Regions from separate parts of the Pseudoalteromonas agarivorans genome, predicted to be linked through region 2. Evidence: predicted binding sites of a transcription regulator. Region 2 holds the regulator's gene; the other holds the start of a gene.
The links. Region 2 encodes LexA, which represses DNA repair genes until DNA is damaged. Its sites were predicted from a motif close to TACTGTATNNNNATACAGTA; they were not measured.

Region 1 (8,164 bases), on a different contig from region 2:
TTTAGTCAATTTCACTTGCCAACGAGTGAAACGCATAGTGCTTATGTAGACGAAGAACAGTTAAGGGAGCGCTTTGGTGCTGGACCAAAGCAATTATTAGCTCCCGAAAAATTTGATATGACCATAGGGCAAGAGCACGCGTCGGTGATTGTTCAACAAGGCGAGCAAGCAGGCATGAAAGCAATAAAATTAAGCCACTGCTTAAACCCTGAGCCACTAGCGATTAGAGATGACAAGTTTCATATTCCTTTAACAGTAATCGATAATTGTGAACTATCAGTACGCAGGCGCTTAAATGACACGCACACGGCGCTTGCAAGTCCACAAATGGACGCCGCAGCATTTTATGACGATTTAACTAATGAGGCTATACATAAGCCATTGCTTGTTGCTAACGCATAAAAATAATTTAACACTTGTGCGTTTTAAAAGCCTAAAACACCTTATATTTAATAACCGGTTATGCAATAAAATAGAACAATTCTTTTTTTGTTTAAAAAAAGCATCCACAAATTAAATGCAATTGCTATAATGGCTGCAAATGGTATGACTTGAGTGCCATTATCATTAAATCAAGGTAATTAGGAACGTAATGAAGAAAACATTCACGCTAAATCATGAGAAAATCAAATACCCTCGTATGGTTGATGCTGCAAAGCATGAAGTGAAAAAATATTTGAAAAGAGAGCGCAATAAAACGCTACCTGTTGAAGCTGATTACTGGGCGTTTGACTGTAAGTTTGGCACAAGTGCCGATGATGCCGAAGTCGTTCACGTAGCTGAAATTAACAACAAGATCAGCGAAATCGAAAAGCAGGCGCTTACTTCATTCTATGTTGAGATTTTAGCTAGACCTGCGCAGCGTGAATCGTTCGATCTAGATGATGATGAATAACCAATAGCAATATTGTAGAAAATGGACCTAGATGGTCCATTTTTTGTTTATGGCAGTTATTAACATGTTTAGTGGTATAGAGTAGCGCTTAAATAAAAAGCTATTTTATGCTAAGTGTTTAGTTTATTTTATACACTGTGACACTTTTTATATTTTTTACCGCTTGCACATGGGCAGGGGTCGTTTCTGGCAACTTTTATATCGGTGACCGGATTAATAATACCCTCTAAATAACGCCATTCACCGTCCTCTTTTATAAAGTCTGATTTCTCATCCAATTCACAATATAAGTTTTGGTAAAAATAATACGCGTTAAAGGCAACATAACCTCGCTCATCACTTTGCTGCGTATCGCGCACAACTAATTTTACAAAGCGGCAGCTATTGGCAAAGTCAGCAATTTCATTTACTGGGTTTTGTGCTTGTTTTTCTTTGGCGTAAGTTTTAAATACATAAGATGCATTTTTTAATGCATAAGCACTAAAGCGCGAACGCATTAGTTGCTCAGGTGTGGCTGGGGTTTTTATATCAAGATGATAAGGCTGGCAACAGTCGCCATAATTAAGCTGACTGTTGCATAAGCAAGCGCTAGTACTGGTTACACTCATAAAATACTAATTAACATAAATTAAAAATGTATTTTACCAAGCTTATTGAGTAAGTGATATTGCTGTAGTGCTGGTTTTTTTAGTAAAGCAAAATAGCTTAGCGCTTCTTTTGTTTAAATTAAGCGATAAATTAACAAGCTGCTGCTCACTTACTATATCGGTCCACGTAATAATGGCTGCAAAGTTACCATTATGAAGTGCTGAATTAAGCACATACTCTAAATTTACTAAATGCTTTTGTCTTATTACAAGCAGTTTACTGGTATCTATAGAGCAGCTATCTAGCAAGGCTTTACTTGGCACATGGTCGGGCGCAATCAGTAAGGTCCACGCGTTAGAGCTATTGTATTGGTGCAACACTTTTAGCATTTCAAACGTAGCAGAAATTTCATCTTCTACTTTTATTAAGTTTACCGACTCACTTTCATCATGTTGTTGGTAGCTTTTAACGGTTCTTACGGTAATTGGCTGTAGCATAGGTCTCACTCACTGGGTTTATATACAGTACATGTATACAGTAGTTTATACAGTTGTTGTGTGCAAGCGTTTTTTGTTATTTTTTATACAGTTAATGGTTTTGAATAGTTAATATTAAAAATAACACTTTAAAAACAGTGAGTTATAATTTAAACCGTGTAAGTGAAAGCTGAGGGTGTTTGCAGTACTGTATAAAGTGTAGCAGCGCTACACAGTACTTAAGGGATGGCTATACAGTTATTTTAGTGTGTTTTACAGTGCTTAGCTGTTAGCTATACAGTAGTTAGTCATTTTTTGGGATTAAGTGGGTAAACTGAATTTGGTGGATTTGCTCATACAAACTGGCTGCATAGCATTGAGCGTCTTTAAGACGTTTGGTGTCGATATATTTTCTTAAATCATCTAAAGCCGCGGTTGCCGGTTCATAGCCTTGGCTGCTGGCTAAACTCAGCCATGCTGCTGCGTGAAATACGCTTTTTGGTACGCCTTGGCCTTTGACAAAAAATAACCCTAAATAAAACTGGGCGCGATGATTTCCGGCCATTGCGGCAAGGCGCATCCACTTAGCTGCCAACGGTGCTTGGTTATGCTTTAAATAATACAGTGCTTTGTTAAGTGTTGTTTGCTCACTTACATCACTCTTGTTTTCAGCGCTGTGGCTTGTAGGCTGTGTTACAAAATCTAAAATATTGTTTAATTGCTGCTCTAAGTCTTGTCCGCTAGGCTGAGTCTTATTCATATATTTTCTTTTTTATAGTTTCTACGTCAACAGTTTAGTATATCGCAAGGTAAAATGTCCTGTTTATACTTAATTTTATGGTAAAATCACGTCACTTTTTACTATCACAAGTCTATTATGCTCGAAGCTCTATTTAAACTCCGCGAAAATAACTCCAATGTGCGACGCGAAAGCATTGCTGGAATCACTACTTTCATTACTATGGTTTACATTGTATTTGTAAACCCTGCAATGCTTGCGGAAGCAGGCATGGATCAAGGTGCTGCATTTGTTGCTACCTGTATTGCGGCTGCTATTGGCTGTTTTATTATGGGATTGTGGGCTAATTACCCTTTAGCACTTGCGCCGGGCATGGGTTTAAACGCATTTTTTACTTACGGTGTTGTACTGGGCATGGGTTATAGCTGGCAAGCTGCATTAGGTGCGGTATTTATGTCTGGTTGTATATTTTTAATATTAAGTTTGTTTAAGGTCAGAGAGTGGATAATTAATGCTATTCCTTTGGTTTTAAAGCAGGCTATTGCCACTGGTATTGGTGCGTTTTTAGCGTTAATTGCGCTTAAAAATGCAGGCATTATTGTTTCAAGCCCAGCTACATTAGTACAGCTTGGCGATATTACATCGGCAGGTCCTTTATTAGCTATTTTAAGCTTTTTTGTCATTGCTGCTTTGCTTTATCGTGATATAAAAAGCGGCGTACTTATTAGCATTTTGCTAGTAACGGGAATTGCGTTAAGCCTCGACTTAGTTGAGTACCACGGCGTAATGTCAATGCCACCATCTATTTTACCTACCTTCATGCAACTTGATTTTGCAGCGGCCTTTGAGCTTTCTATGCTGAGTGTAATTTTTGCGTTTTTGTTTGTTGATTTATTTGATACATCAGGCACGTTAGTTGCGGTAACTCAAAAAGCAGGCTTAGCCGATGAAAAAGGCAATATGCCACGTTTAGGGCGTGCTTTAAGTGCAGATAGTACAGCTACTATTGCAGGTGCAATGTTAGGTACTTCTACCACTACTTCTTATATTGAGTCTGTAGCCGGTGTATCGGTTGGTGGGCGTACTGGCTTAACAGCTGTTGTTGTGGGTATATGCTTTTTACTAATGATGTTTTTTGCGCCGCTTGCGCAAATGGTGCCGGCTTATGCAACAGCGGGTGCTATTTTATACGTTGCGGTATTAATGCTGCAAAACCTTAAGTTTGTAAACTGGGATGACATGAGCGATGCAATTCCGGTAAGTGTGGTACTACTTATGACGCCGCTTACATTCTCTATTGCGCATGGTATTGCTCTTGGTTTTATATCGTATACTGCGGTTAAAGTACTGTGTGGTAAACGCGATCAGGTTAGTATTAGCGTGTGGATTTTAACAGCGTTATTTATTATCAAGTTTGCATTTTTATCGTAATAGCGAATACCCATTCTTTTAGCTAAGAGGCTTAGTTTGAGGGTGGGTAAACATTTATTATTTAGTGGCTATCACTCATTGCCACTGCATTGTTATACCTTGCGTATCTATGTTGTGGTAAATGAGCGTTTATAACGTAGTTAGCGCCTCAAAATACGTTAGTATTTACCCATTGGTAAAAATAGCTTAACAGATACAAAAAAGCCCATACACTATGTATGGGCTTTCTTTTGGGTATTTTAAATTACCATTTCTTTTTAGGTGCAAATAATACGTCTAAGTCATCTTGCTCTGCTTCTGCTTTTTTCTTCAGGGCAGTGGCATTTGATGCTTTTAGTTCGGTGCTTATTTCTTCTAAATAGGCTTCAACTTCTTGGCGTTTTGCGTTTACGTATTCATCAGAATAGGAAACGGCACTAAGTGTGGCATAGGCTTTTTCAAAATATTGCCTGGCAGAGCCCACCATGCTCGCTGAGCGAGCAGATAAACCGCGTTTAATTTGGCTTTCTATGTTAATTCTAAGTTGTAACTTTTCTAGGCGCTTATCTTCTGCTGCAAATATTTGGCTATCTACACGGCCTTTACTGTGCTCTGAGCGCATAATAACTCTAAGCTTTTTTATGCCCTGAATTAACGAGACTAACTGCTTATCGTTACTTGGTAACGATAAATTGTCGCTGCTATTACCTTGCACTGCACCACTTAGCTTTTCTTTAGCTTCGTTCATTCTGCTTTTTAATGCTTTAGAATTAGGTGAATGGTTCACCATAGCGTTTAGTGCTTCGTAACATCTACGTTGTAAAACGCGTATAATGTTTTCAGAAAGCGGAATATTAGCGCTATTCATAAGTGCTTCTTCGGTTTCTTCAATTATCGCTTTTTGTTTTGTTAATTCTTTGCGACGTTCAATTTCTTGCTTTTCTTTATGCTGCTGTACAGCGCTTACCCACAGTGCAATCACTATCAGTGCCACTATAAGCACAATTATAATCGAAACGATCATGGCTTAATTCTCGGATTCATAATCTATTTTTTTATATTACATCAAATATATGCTTTGAGGGTAGCTTTGCGCTGATTAACTTAAAAATATGTTAAAAATTAGATATAAGAATAATGTATTATAAGTTGAACCTGAATAAACATCGCTATCTGCAGCGGGTTTATTATGCTAGCCTTAATGCTTAAATAATGAAAATATACGTGCTTACTTTGCCAAGTTTTAGCTAAATTAAACTTGGTTTTGCTTAGTATTACCATCATATAAGCTTAATAATAACGTTAAAAACTGCAACCATGAAATTACAACAACTTAGATACATCGTAGAAGTTCAAAACCATAAGCTAAACGTATCAGCAACTGCTGAGAGTTTATTTACCTCACAGCCTGGTATATCTAAACAAGTGCGCATGCTTGAAGATGAGCTAGGTGTACAAATTTTTGGCCGCAGTGGTAAGCATTTAACGCATGTTACAGGTGCCGGCGAAGAAATAATTAACATTTCTCGCGAAATTTTATCTAAAGTCGAAGGTATAAAAGCGGTTGCTAATGAGCATACGCTGCCTGATCAGGGTAAACTAAATATAGCCACAACACACACGCAAGCACGTTATGCTTTGCCAAGTGTTATTCAGGGCTTTATGAAAAAATACCCAGCTGTTTCGCTGCATATGCATCAAGGTACACCACAACAGATTTCTGATGCGGCAGCGCGCGGTGACGCAGACTTTGCCATTGCAACTGAAGCACTTCATTTATACTCAGATTTAGTTATGCTGCCTTGCTATCATTGGAACCGCAGCATTGTGGTGGCAAAAGATCATCCTCTAGCACAAAAGGCCGACAATTTAACGGTTGCCGATATAGCGCAGTATCCGCTTATTACGTATGTATTTGGGTTTACTGGGCGCTCTGAGCTTGATAAAGCATTTAATGCGCACGGCCTTGAGCCGCACATTGTGTTTACTGCAACCGATGCCGATGTAATTAAAACTTATGTAAGGTTAGGGCTAGGTGTAGGTGTAGTCGCTTCAATGGCCGTTGATCAATTAAGTGACACAGATTTAGTGTGTATTGATGCCAGCCATCTATTTGAAGCTAGCACAACTAAAATTGGCTTTAGAAAGGGCAGTTTTTTACGTACTTATATGTATGACTTTATTGAGCGTTTTGCCCCGCATTTAACTAAAGAGCGAGTAGAGCGAGCAAGCTTATTACGTAATCAAGAAGATGTTGATGCGTTATTTGCCGACATAGAACTGCCGGTAAAATAGTAAGGCTTTAAGTATATAAATACTAAAAAACCGCGTATTGCTAAAATACGCGGTTTTTTGTTTTTATACGCTTAACATTCAATAATGTTTACCGCTAATCCACCGCGTGCGGTTTCTTTATATTTGGTTTTCATGTCGTTACCGGTATCGAGCATGGTTTTAATCACTTTATCAAGCGACACCTTTTGCTCGCCACTGCCACGTATTGCTAGTCGAGAGGCATTAATTGCTTTAATGGCGCCCATGGCATTGCGCTCAATACACGGTACTTGTACCAATCCGCCTACAGGGTCGCAAGTTAGGCCTAAATTATGCTCCATGCCTATTTCGGCGGCGTTTTCAACATGTACTACATTACCACCAACAATTTCAGTAAGTGCGCCGGCAGCCATTGAACAGGCAACACCGACTTCACCTTGGCAGCCTACTTCTGCGCCCGAAATAGAGGCATTTTTTTTGTATAAAATACCAATCGCCGCTGCGGTTAATAAATAGCGTGTGGCTATGTCGCGGTCTACTTCTTTAATAAATGTGTGGTAGTACATTAAAACGGCCGGCAATATACCCGCAGCACCATTTGTTGGCGCCGTGACTACGCGCCCACCCGCGGCATTTTCTTCATTTACAGCTAAGGCAAATAAATCCACCCAATCCATTGCTCTGAGTGGGTCATTACTCACTTCTACATTTAGCTTTAAATACAAACTAGGTGCACGGCGTTTAACTTTTAAACCACCTGGTAAAATTCCCTCGGTGCGCATGCCACGTTCAATACAGGCTTTCATTACTTGCCAAATATTAAACAACTCGTCTTTAATATCGTCTTCTTTGCGCAGCGTTTTTTCGTTATGCATCATTAAAGTAGATACACTAAAGCCTGATTCTTTACACAGCTCTAGTAAATCTTTTGCACTTTCGAACGGGTAAGGAGCCGGGTTTTGTTCGCGTATATCAAGGGCTGCTTGTTTTTCGTTTTCAAATTCTTCATCGGTAACAATAAAGCCGCCGCCAATAGAGTAGTACACTTTGCTATATACTTTTTCGCCATTGTTTGAGGCAATAATTTCCATTGCATTAGAGTGCTTAGGTAAGGTTTTGCGACGATGAAAAACAATAGCCCCTTGCTTAGGAAAGTTCGCTTTATGGGTTTGGTTGAGGTATATCACTTGCTCTTTTTCAATGGTGGCAAGGATATCGTCAACTAAATCGGCATCTATTGTTTCTGGGTCGTAGCCGGCAAGCCCTAATATAACGGCTTTACCAGAACCATGGCCTACGCCGGTCTGACCCAGTGAGCCATAAAGCTCTACCTTTATATCGGTAACAGAGGTTAAAAGTTGTTGCTCTTGTAGGTCATTAACAAATAAGCGCGAGGCACGCATTGGGCCAACGGTATGTGACGACGATGGGCCAATACCAATGCTAAACATATCAAATGCACTGATCATACTATGGGTCTCTACTTTATTTACTCAGCCCGAAAGCTGTTCTTTGAACGGTCGAGTATCATAACGTTAATTCTATATTATGTAACTATTTGGCCGTAAGTTTTACACTGGTAGGGCAAGCTGTTTTGTAAAGTTTTTTATAATGCTAGCCGTTGCTCCCCACAGTAATCCGTGCGGTGTACTAAACCCTTGCAAGGTGATGGTTTTGCCAAAACGTTGAAAAGGAATGGGCTGCCAATTGGCCTCGTTTGAAAGCTGGGTAAGCGACAGTAAAAAGCTAGCTTGCACTTCATTATAATCGTTCTCCCATACT
Region 2 (8,164 bases):
GAGATTCGCCAGTATTCTATTTCGCAAAAAAGTAACGGTAAAAACTACCGTATTAGTGTTAAAAAAGAGCTACAGCCAAAGCCTGGCATGGTGTCTAATTATTTACACTCACTAGCTCAAGGCGACGTAGTTGAACTGTACCCGCCTGCAGGAGATTTCTTTTTACGAAATAGTAAAAATCCAGCGGTACTTATTTCAGCAGGTGTTGGGCAAACCCCAATGCTTGCGATGCTCGAAACGCTATTAAGCGATAACCCTAAGCAAAATATTATGTATTTACATGCGTGCGAAAATACGCAGCAGCACTCATTTGCACACTATTTAAATGAATTAAGTACGGCTTATAACAGCTTGCAAACTATTACGTGGTTTAATCAAAGTAGTGAAGGGGCTGATTTTACAGGGTTAATGGACTTAACTGCCATAAAAACACAGTTACCTCTTACAAATGGCGATTTTTACTTATGCGGCCCCGCTGGGTTTATGGCGTTTGTGAAAAGCCAGTTACTGGCACTAGGTGTTAAAAACGAGCATATTCATTACGAAGTGTTTGGTCCGCATCAAGACTTATAAACCAAGTGAAAAACGATAAAGGCACATAGCATAAATGTTGTGTGCCTTTTTAATAGTATTTTATTGTGCTTTACAGCTTACGTTTTTAAGCTCAATAGACATATCTTTTTTAGGATAATAAAGCACGCACTGCTTGCCGATTATTTGTAAAACAAACTTTTCTGGCTTGATATTATGCGCGCCCATTATGGGCATACCATTTGAGTCTTTACTATTTCCATGGCTTAATAATAGCTCGCTGCGTTTAGTAAAAACGGTGTCGGCCAGTGTAACTAGTGTGCCGCCCTTTGCTTTTATAATCGCTTGCTGGAGCGTGGCTATAACGCCTGGGTTTACCTCGGTTAGTAGTGCAGGCTTAGCTGTGGCATTACTCATACTGTTACAGCCTCCAATAAATAATAAGCTTAATATTGCCAGTAGTTTAGCCATTACTTATCCTTATTTAACGTAGGCCATGTTAAATCCATATTGCCACGGTTAACGTTATTAGGTGCGTTTAAAGGTAATAGCTGCTTGCTATCGCCAGCAGCGCTTTGTACTTGCGTTTTAATACTTGCAGAGGCGGTGCTAACAGGGCACGTACCGTTATTATCAATATGATAAAGCGCAGTAGAGAGTACCCCTTCGTTTGGATCGCCTAATTGATTATCAAAGTCGTCATTGACTACACAGCCTTTGACATCAGCATCAAACTGCGGTGTAGGCGTTGGCGTAAAGCCTGCTGCATATTCACCAAACCCTTTACTGTTAATACCGCTAAATTGAATGGTGTAATAGGTGGTGCCACAGTTATGTGTTGGGGTAAAACCGTATGGTTTACCGCAGGTTGTGTCGCCAATGAGCACTACCTCGGCGTCAATGCCTTTTAAGCCATTAATAAAGGCTTCTGAGGCTGAACACGTACCCGATGTACTAAGCACATACACCTTAGATAGGTTTAAATCGGGGAGGCTTTCGCCAGTGCTAAAAAAAGTTGAGTAATCAATTTCTTCATCTATGAACGGAAAAGGCGACTCTACCGGTTGTTTATCGTTTTGCTGAGTTTGGTAATAAATACGGTTTTGAATGTTGGCGCTGCCCGCCACCATGTAAGCCAGCTGCGAAGAAAGCGCTAATAAACCGCCTCCGTTATATCTAAAGTCGATAACAAGCTCTTCCACGTTATCGGTTTTAAATTTATTAACGGCAGCAATTAAGCCTTCTTGGGCAATACCTATATGGCTATTAAACTGCATGTACCCTACGCTAGTGCCATTTGCAGTGGTAATGGTTTTTACGTTTTGAACAGGCGTTTGCTCTATGTTGTCGGCAGTTACGTTAAAGGTTTTTTCAGCGCCATCGTTACTGCGCACAACGATGGTGTGCGAGTCGCCATTAGTAGGGCTAAATAAGCCTTCGTTTAAGGTATCTACGCCTGCTTGTGTGCTGGTATTAATGCTTACGCCATCAACTTCAAGTACGGTATCGCCACGTTGAAAACCAATTTGGCTTGCTGGTGAGTCGTCTTCTAGGTAGGCAACACGTAAAATTCTATCAGCTGGGTCGCCAATAAATGCCCAATTTATACCATAGCCTGAGGTTACCCCTGATTGCGCTTCTTGAAAGTAGTCCTCAGAAGGCTCTGAAAAATGAAAATTATCTTTTTTATCACCAGAATCGGTTAGTTCTTCGGTTTTTAGTTGGGCAAAATAATCCGCCACTGTAGCAAAGTTTTCAGGGTCGTTATCAGCTATTTCATCATACCAAAGGTAGGTTTCGTCGCTCCACGAGCGAAGCCAAAGCTTTTCGTAAAGGGCCGAACCGGCTTGGTCAGGGTAAGGCGCATTATTATTAAACGGATCGTTACCTGTGCGTGGGTTTTCGCAAAAGTTTTTTAACTCGTCCGATGGCTCAAATACACCTGCCGTCCATGTTGGGGCTGTACTTGCAGGAGGTGTGATGACTGGGTCGGGCGTTTCATTCATGCTGCTACCACCGCCACAGCCCACAAGCGTTAGGCTTGAAAGTGCAGCAATAATAGCGAGTGTTGCTTTATTATTTTTAAACATACAAAACTACTTTTTGTAAATAAGTTGTTTAAAATACTACAACACCCGCTCATTTATTCAACGTATTAGCCCCTAAATTATGTAAATGAGTGTATACACTTAGGTGTGCTACAACTTACTTGCGCTGCTTTTATCTGCAAATGCTTGTTTTTGCCAGGCATCAAATAGCTTTTGTTGTTTAGCTGATATTTTTAAGCCGTATGTTTTTTGCATATAGGCGTAGGTGTCGGCAATGCGCTTACGGGCATAAAAAGGAGGCTCTACAACGCGTTGTTTAAAGTTAACCTTTACTTGGCAGCGGCCATATTGGGTGGCGTTTTCGCTAAGCATACCAAAGCGATAGTTAGAGCGATCTGCGTTAATTTCGCCAATAGCAGGGGCTAAATTGTTTATATCGGCTTCCATTTTTCTAAATTTAGCACTGACCTTGCGACAGTTTTTACGACCACCGTTTTGCCAGCATTGTAGCTGGTGTCCAAATTCCCACGCCGGCACTATATGCTCCCACTCTATACGCAGTGCACGTACATTAACCTTGCCAGAGGAAGTTAACGTATTACGCGGAATATAACCACAGTTGCTAGGGTCGGGGATTAGCTTTTTACCTTGTTTTTTAATGTCGCAGCCGCAGTAAAGGCTTTTGGCGTTTTCGGGTAGGGTTTTAATTAAGTGCCTTTTAGCCGTTGAAAAGCGGGTAAATTCTTCACTCGATGCAGAAAAACAAATACAACAAGCCACAAAGGCCAAAATAAATTTAAGCATATCCATCACATACGTGAACTACAGGAGGCGCTAGTCTAAAGTTTTGCTGCTAAAAGATAAAGCCTGAACAAATTTTAATCCGCAATGCTTAGTACACTCTATACTGATATAAAAAATAGCGAGGAGATGACTATGCTAGGTGCTTTTTCAATAAGTTTAACGGTTAAAGATATTAGAGCCTCAAAAGCGTTTTACGAAAAGCTGGGCTTTAGCGAGTTTGCAGGTGAGATAGAGCAAAATTGGCTAGTGATGAAAAACGGTGAACATTTAATTGGTTTGTTCTCGGGTATGTTTGATAAAAACATGCTGACCTTCAATCCTGGCTGGGATCAAAACGCACAAACCGTTACAGAGTTTAAGGATGTTGATACGCTTAGCGAATATTTTCAAAACGCTCATATCCAGGTTGAACCTGTGGGTGATAAAAGCTTTATTATTACCGACCCAGACGGCAACCCTATTTTGATTGACCAACACGTGTAAGTTTTTTTAGCCTAACGTTTTGTATTAATAAAATAATACCGCATAAACAAAATAGTAGGCTGGTGGCTGCAAAACTGATGAGGAGCGGGTTGTTAAAATCTTCTCGCTCGTCGTAATCCATTATGTGTAGCATCCAAAAAAAGTCGAATATGCGCCATAGTGTGCTGCGAACGCTGATAACTTTGCCGTTAATTGCATTTAAATACAGCGTAGTATTAAAGGTGTCGTTAAATTGTACTTGCCACACATTTTTTTTGTATCCCACCTCTCGAGTGCCTTGTTTTAAAAGTGTAGTGCTAATTGCCTTAGCGTCGATGAGTAAATGCGCTTGTGCATTAGCGGTAATTTGTATTTTAGTCGGTGGCTGAAAAGGGCGCCCCGTTAAACCATTAAAGCTTTGCTGCTCCTCAGTATTAATAACAGTAATAAGCGGGGTCGTTAAAAAGTGCTCAAACACTATTTGCGTGGGGTTAGGCACTTGGGCAGTAATATTATCGAGTGATGTGGGGTAGTCTGCTTGAGTAAATGGGTTTGTAAGTGTGCGCTTAGCAAGGTGCTTACCGTGTACGTATTCAAGTGGTATCGCGCTCATTACTAAGCCGCCTAAAAGCCAAGCTAAAATTTGTAAGGCAAGTAAATAGCCTAGCCACTTATGTAGTTTTCGAGCGCGCTTAAATAGTTGTTTTTTCATTTTGTGTTTCTTATTATTTTTAGCGTTAGTGTTTTACAACAACCCATGCTTTTACTGCGGCATTTTGTCGCAGTTATTCATAAGCTTACTCTAACTTTATAAAAATAATAAAAAGGAGCGGTAAAAAATCAGTGAGGCTGTGTTTAATGCTCACGTAAGGCATTTATTAGCCCTTGTTTGCTCATTTTTGAGCGGCCGCTAATGCCGAGCTCTTTAGCTTTATTGTACAGCTGCTTTTTAGTGCGCTGCTCATACTTTGAGGCTTTGCCGCCTTTAACAGCGGTTTTATGAGTATTGCTATTAGCAATGCGCGCGGCTTTTTGTTTGCTCATGCCTTCATCTCGAAGCGCATCGTACTGATCGTCGTTTTTAATTTGCGGGCCATGATCTACCATAATTGTCCTCCTGAAGCGTTTAATTACACAGTGTGTGTATAACTTTCATACATAAACGGTAAAATTAAGCGTAACTAGCCTAACCCGTTTTATAAGGCAAATTAGGTGCCAATGGCGTTTAAACAGGTATTTTCTATGAATAAAGCCATGTTTAGCGCTTAGTTGATTTGGTATAAAAGTAAAACTGCGTTAAAGTTTGCGATGAAACTATAAGAGGGTAAAAAGCAGACAATGTCGGAAATTCAATTTTTAAATGTAGATCTAGAGCTTGAGTCTAAACAAGATATTAGCGCCCTAGTGGCAGACTTAAAGAAAAACGCGATGGTTTTGCATTATGACAAAGACGAATATCGTCAATTGGCGCGTATTGAAGCCTCAGGTGATATAACCACGCCAGACAAAGCAATCAACCACTTATGTGAATTAATAGAGTCGTGTTCACGTAATGCGCTTAAGCAGTGGCTAAGCTGTTCGCGCAGAACGTTTGATATAGGCTTTGAGTCGGGCACGTCACCTAAGTGTTTTAACCAAGCTCTACATGCAGATACACTGCTACGTATATCTGCAATTGGCGCTGGTATGGAAATAACGATTTACCCTATCGAAAAGTAGCCATAGTTAACTATTTGCGCTCGACAACCGCTGCGGTCATTTTTGATACGCAGCAAAGCTCGCCGCGGCTATTGGTTATTTTTATTTCCCATACAGAACTGCGCTTACCAATATGAAATGCACGAGTAACGGCGGTTAAAGTGCCATTTCGAGAGGCCTTTAAGTGGCTGGCGCTAATTTCCTGTCCAACACAATAAAATTTTGTAAAGTCCACTACAAAGTTAGCGGCGTAGCTTGCTACGGTTTCGGCAAGTACCACATTTGCGCCACCGTGTACCATACCAATAGGATTATGATGCTCAGGAATTGCGGGCATGGTAGCCACTAGGTAATCATCTCCTATTTCGGTTATTTCTATGCCCATGGTTTTCATTAGCGTGCCTTGGCCGTTTATTCCCTCATCTAACTGTTTGCAAAGCTCTAATGTGATGGGTTGATGCCAAATACTCATAATTACTCCTTTATATTGAAAGCAAATTTATAGCATTTTAAATACTGAACGTCTGTAATTACCTAAAATTTATCCAGGTGCGGTGTATTTAGCTATTTTAAAGCACAATTTAAATTTGCGATTTTTATTTAACTGTATATACTCACAGTTAAATGTACTGTATGGAAAACCAGTTGTATGCGACCATTAACTAAACGCCAAGCTCAAATACTCGAACTAATAAAAGTTTTTATTAAAGACACTGGTATGCCTCCTACACGTGCCGAAATTGCGCAAACACTCGGTTTTAAAAGTGCCAATGCCGCAGAAGAGCACTTAAAAGCGCTTGCCAAAAAAGGTGTTATTAAAATGAAACCAGGCGCAAGCCGTGGTATTCAATTGGTTGAAGAAGAGGAGCCTGAGCAACTGGGTCTGCCATTAATAGGTAGAGTTGCAGCGGGTTCGCCTATTTTGGCGCAAGAGCATGTTGAGAGTCACTGTAAAATAGACCCACTTATGTTTAAACCAGCCGCCGACTTTTTACTGCGTGTTAACGGCATGAGTATGAAAGATATAGGTATTATGGATGGTGACTTACTTGCCGTACACCGTACTCAAACAGCAGAAAACGGCCAAGTTGTGGTTGCACGAGTAGATGAAGACGTAACCGTAAAACGCCTAGAAAAAGCAGGCCGAAAAGTATTATTACACGCCGAAAACGAAGAGTTTACGCCTATAGAGGTAGACCTTGAAAACGAATCTTTTAATATTGAAGGGTTAGCCGTTGGCGTAATAAGAAATGCCGACTGGATGTAATTTTTAAGTAATATCTATAAATGCGCACTTTTTAGTGTGCATTTTTGTTTTAAAAACAAACCTTCCCCCACCTCAAAGCGCCCTAAAATTATTTAGGCTGTAAACTTTTTTTCACTCATACTTTTATCTTCCTAAGCGTGTTACATCCCTTAATTTTGCTCGTATCTTGGCTGTTAAATAACAATTTAATACGCCGTCATTTAGTCAATTTTAAAATATCACTTGATTGTTTTTTATACTAAAACTTGCTTGTTGTACGTTTTTTAGCTAATCATTAATGTGCTGGACTAACAATAACTCACAGCTTTTTAGTTATGAGAACACACAATATACACAAACCTTTTGTTGTCCTAGCGATACCAATTAAAAATAAGATTGGTTAAAAAATAAAAATAACGAATTGGCGTTTAAGCCGTATGCCTCTTCGCTTTGCATTCGCAATAGCATCAAAGGAGCCGTCACATGGGTAAACTGACCTCTACCTTGTGGCTTGTGTTGATTATGTTCCCGCAGCAAGTGCTGGCTAATAGCCAATACAATATGCGCAAGGGCGTAACCGATATAAGTAATAATGTATATCAGCTACACATGACCATATTTTTAATATGTTGTGTGATTGGGGTGATAGTGTTCGCAATAATGTTTTGGGCACTGATTCATCACCGTAAATCTAAAGGGGCAGTTCCTGCCCAATTTCATGAAAGTACCAAAGTAGAAATTCTTTGGACTGCCATTCCGTTTGTTATTTTAATTGCCATGGCAATCCCTGCCACTAAAACCCTCATTGCGATGGAAGATGCCAGTAAGGCCGACTTAACCATTAAAATTACAGGGTCACAGTGGAAGTGGCATTATGAATATATGGGCGAAGACGTAGAGTTTTACTCTATTTTATCTACCCCTCAAGACGAAATAGCCAACCTTGCTAATAAAAACCCTAATTATTTACTTGAGGTTGATAAACCTTTAGTACTGCCAATTAATCAAAAGGTGCGTTTTTTAATGACCTCTGATGATGTTATTCACTCTTGGTGGGTACCCGATTTTGCCGTTAAAAAAGATGCCAATCCGGGGTTTATCAACGAAACGTGGACCAACATTAACGAAGAAGGTATTTACCGGGGACAGTGTGCAGAGCTGTGCGGTAAAGATCATGGTTTTATGCCCGTGGTGGTTGAAGCTAAATCGCAAGAGGACTTTAACGCATGGCTTGCAGATGCTAAGCAAGCTAAGCAAAAAGCCGCACTTGCTGATGCGGCATTGCTTGATAAAACAATTCCTAAAGAAGAGCTAATGACACTAGGTGAGCAAGTGTATATGGCAAGTTGCGCTGCGTGTCATCAACCTACAGGTA

Region 1: NQT65_RS00420 (SulA-like leucine-rich domain-containing protein) is a predicted target of LexA. The motif match lies at 2,004-2,023, and genes of this name have one in related genera.

Annotation. Positions count from the first base shown of each region.
Region 1 is NZ_JANIGJ010000001.1:88,267-96,430, forward strand. Features, by position in the region: gene NQT65_RS00405 (VC2046/SO_2500 family protein) at 1-402, shown strand, start outside; gene NQT65_RS00410 (DUF6172 family protein) at 593-895, shown strand; gene NQT65_RS00415 (YchJ family protein) at 1,024-1,503, opposite strand; gene NQT65_RS00420 (SulA-like leucine-rich domain-containing protein) at 1,546-1,980, opposite strand; gene NQT65_RS00425 (tetratricopeptide repeat protein) at 2,264-2,719, opposite strand; gene NQT65_RS00430 (NCS2 family permease) at 2,837-4,129, shown strand; gene NQT65_RS00435 (hypothetical protein) at 4,374-5,132, opposite strand; gene cysB (HTH-type transcriptional regulator CysB) at 5,426-6,403, shown strand; gene NQT65_RS00445 (L-serine ammonia-lyase) at 6,475-7,851, opposite strand; gene NQT65_RS00450 (NUDIX hydrolase) at 7,954-8,164, opposite strand, start outside.
Region 2 is NZ_JANIGJ010000012.1:80,104-88,267, reverse strand. Features, by position in the region: gene hmpA (NO-inducible flavohemoprotein) at 1-573, shown strand, start outside; gene NQT65_RS17835 (hypothetical protein) at 634-1,002, opposite strand; gene NQT65_RS17830 (S41 family peptidase) at 1,002-2,621, opposite strand; gene NQT65_RS17825 (endonuclease) at 2,730-3,389, opposite strand; gene NQT65_RS17820 (VOC family protein) at 3,516-3,866, shown strand; gene NQT65_RS17815 (hypothetical protein) at 3,841-4,557, opposite strand; gene NQT65_RS17810 (DUF7218 family protein) at 4,701-4,952, opposite strand; gene NQT65_RS17805 (hypothetical protein) at 5,184-5,564, shown strand; gene NQT65_RS17800 (PaaI family thioesterase) at 5,575-6,015, opposite strand; gene lexA (transcriptional repressor LexA) at 6,193-6,810, shown strand; gene coxB (cytochrome c oxidase subunit II) at 7,273-8,164, shown strand, end outside.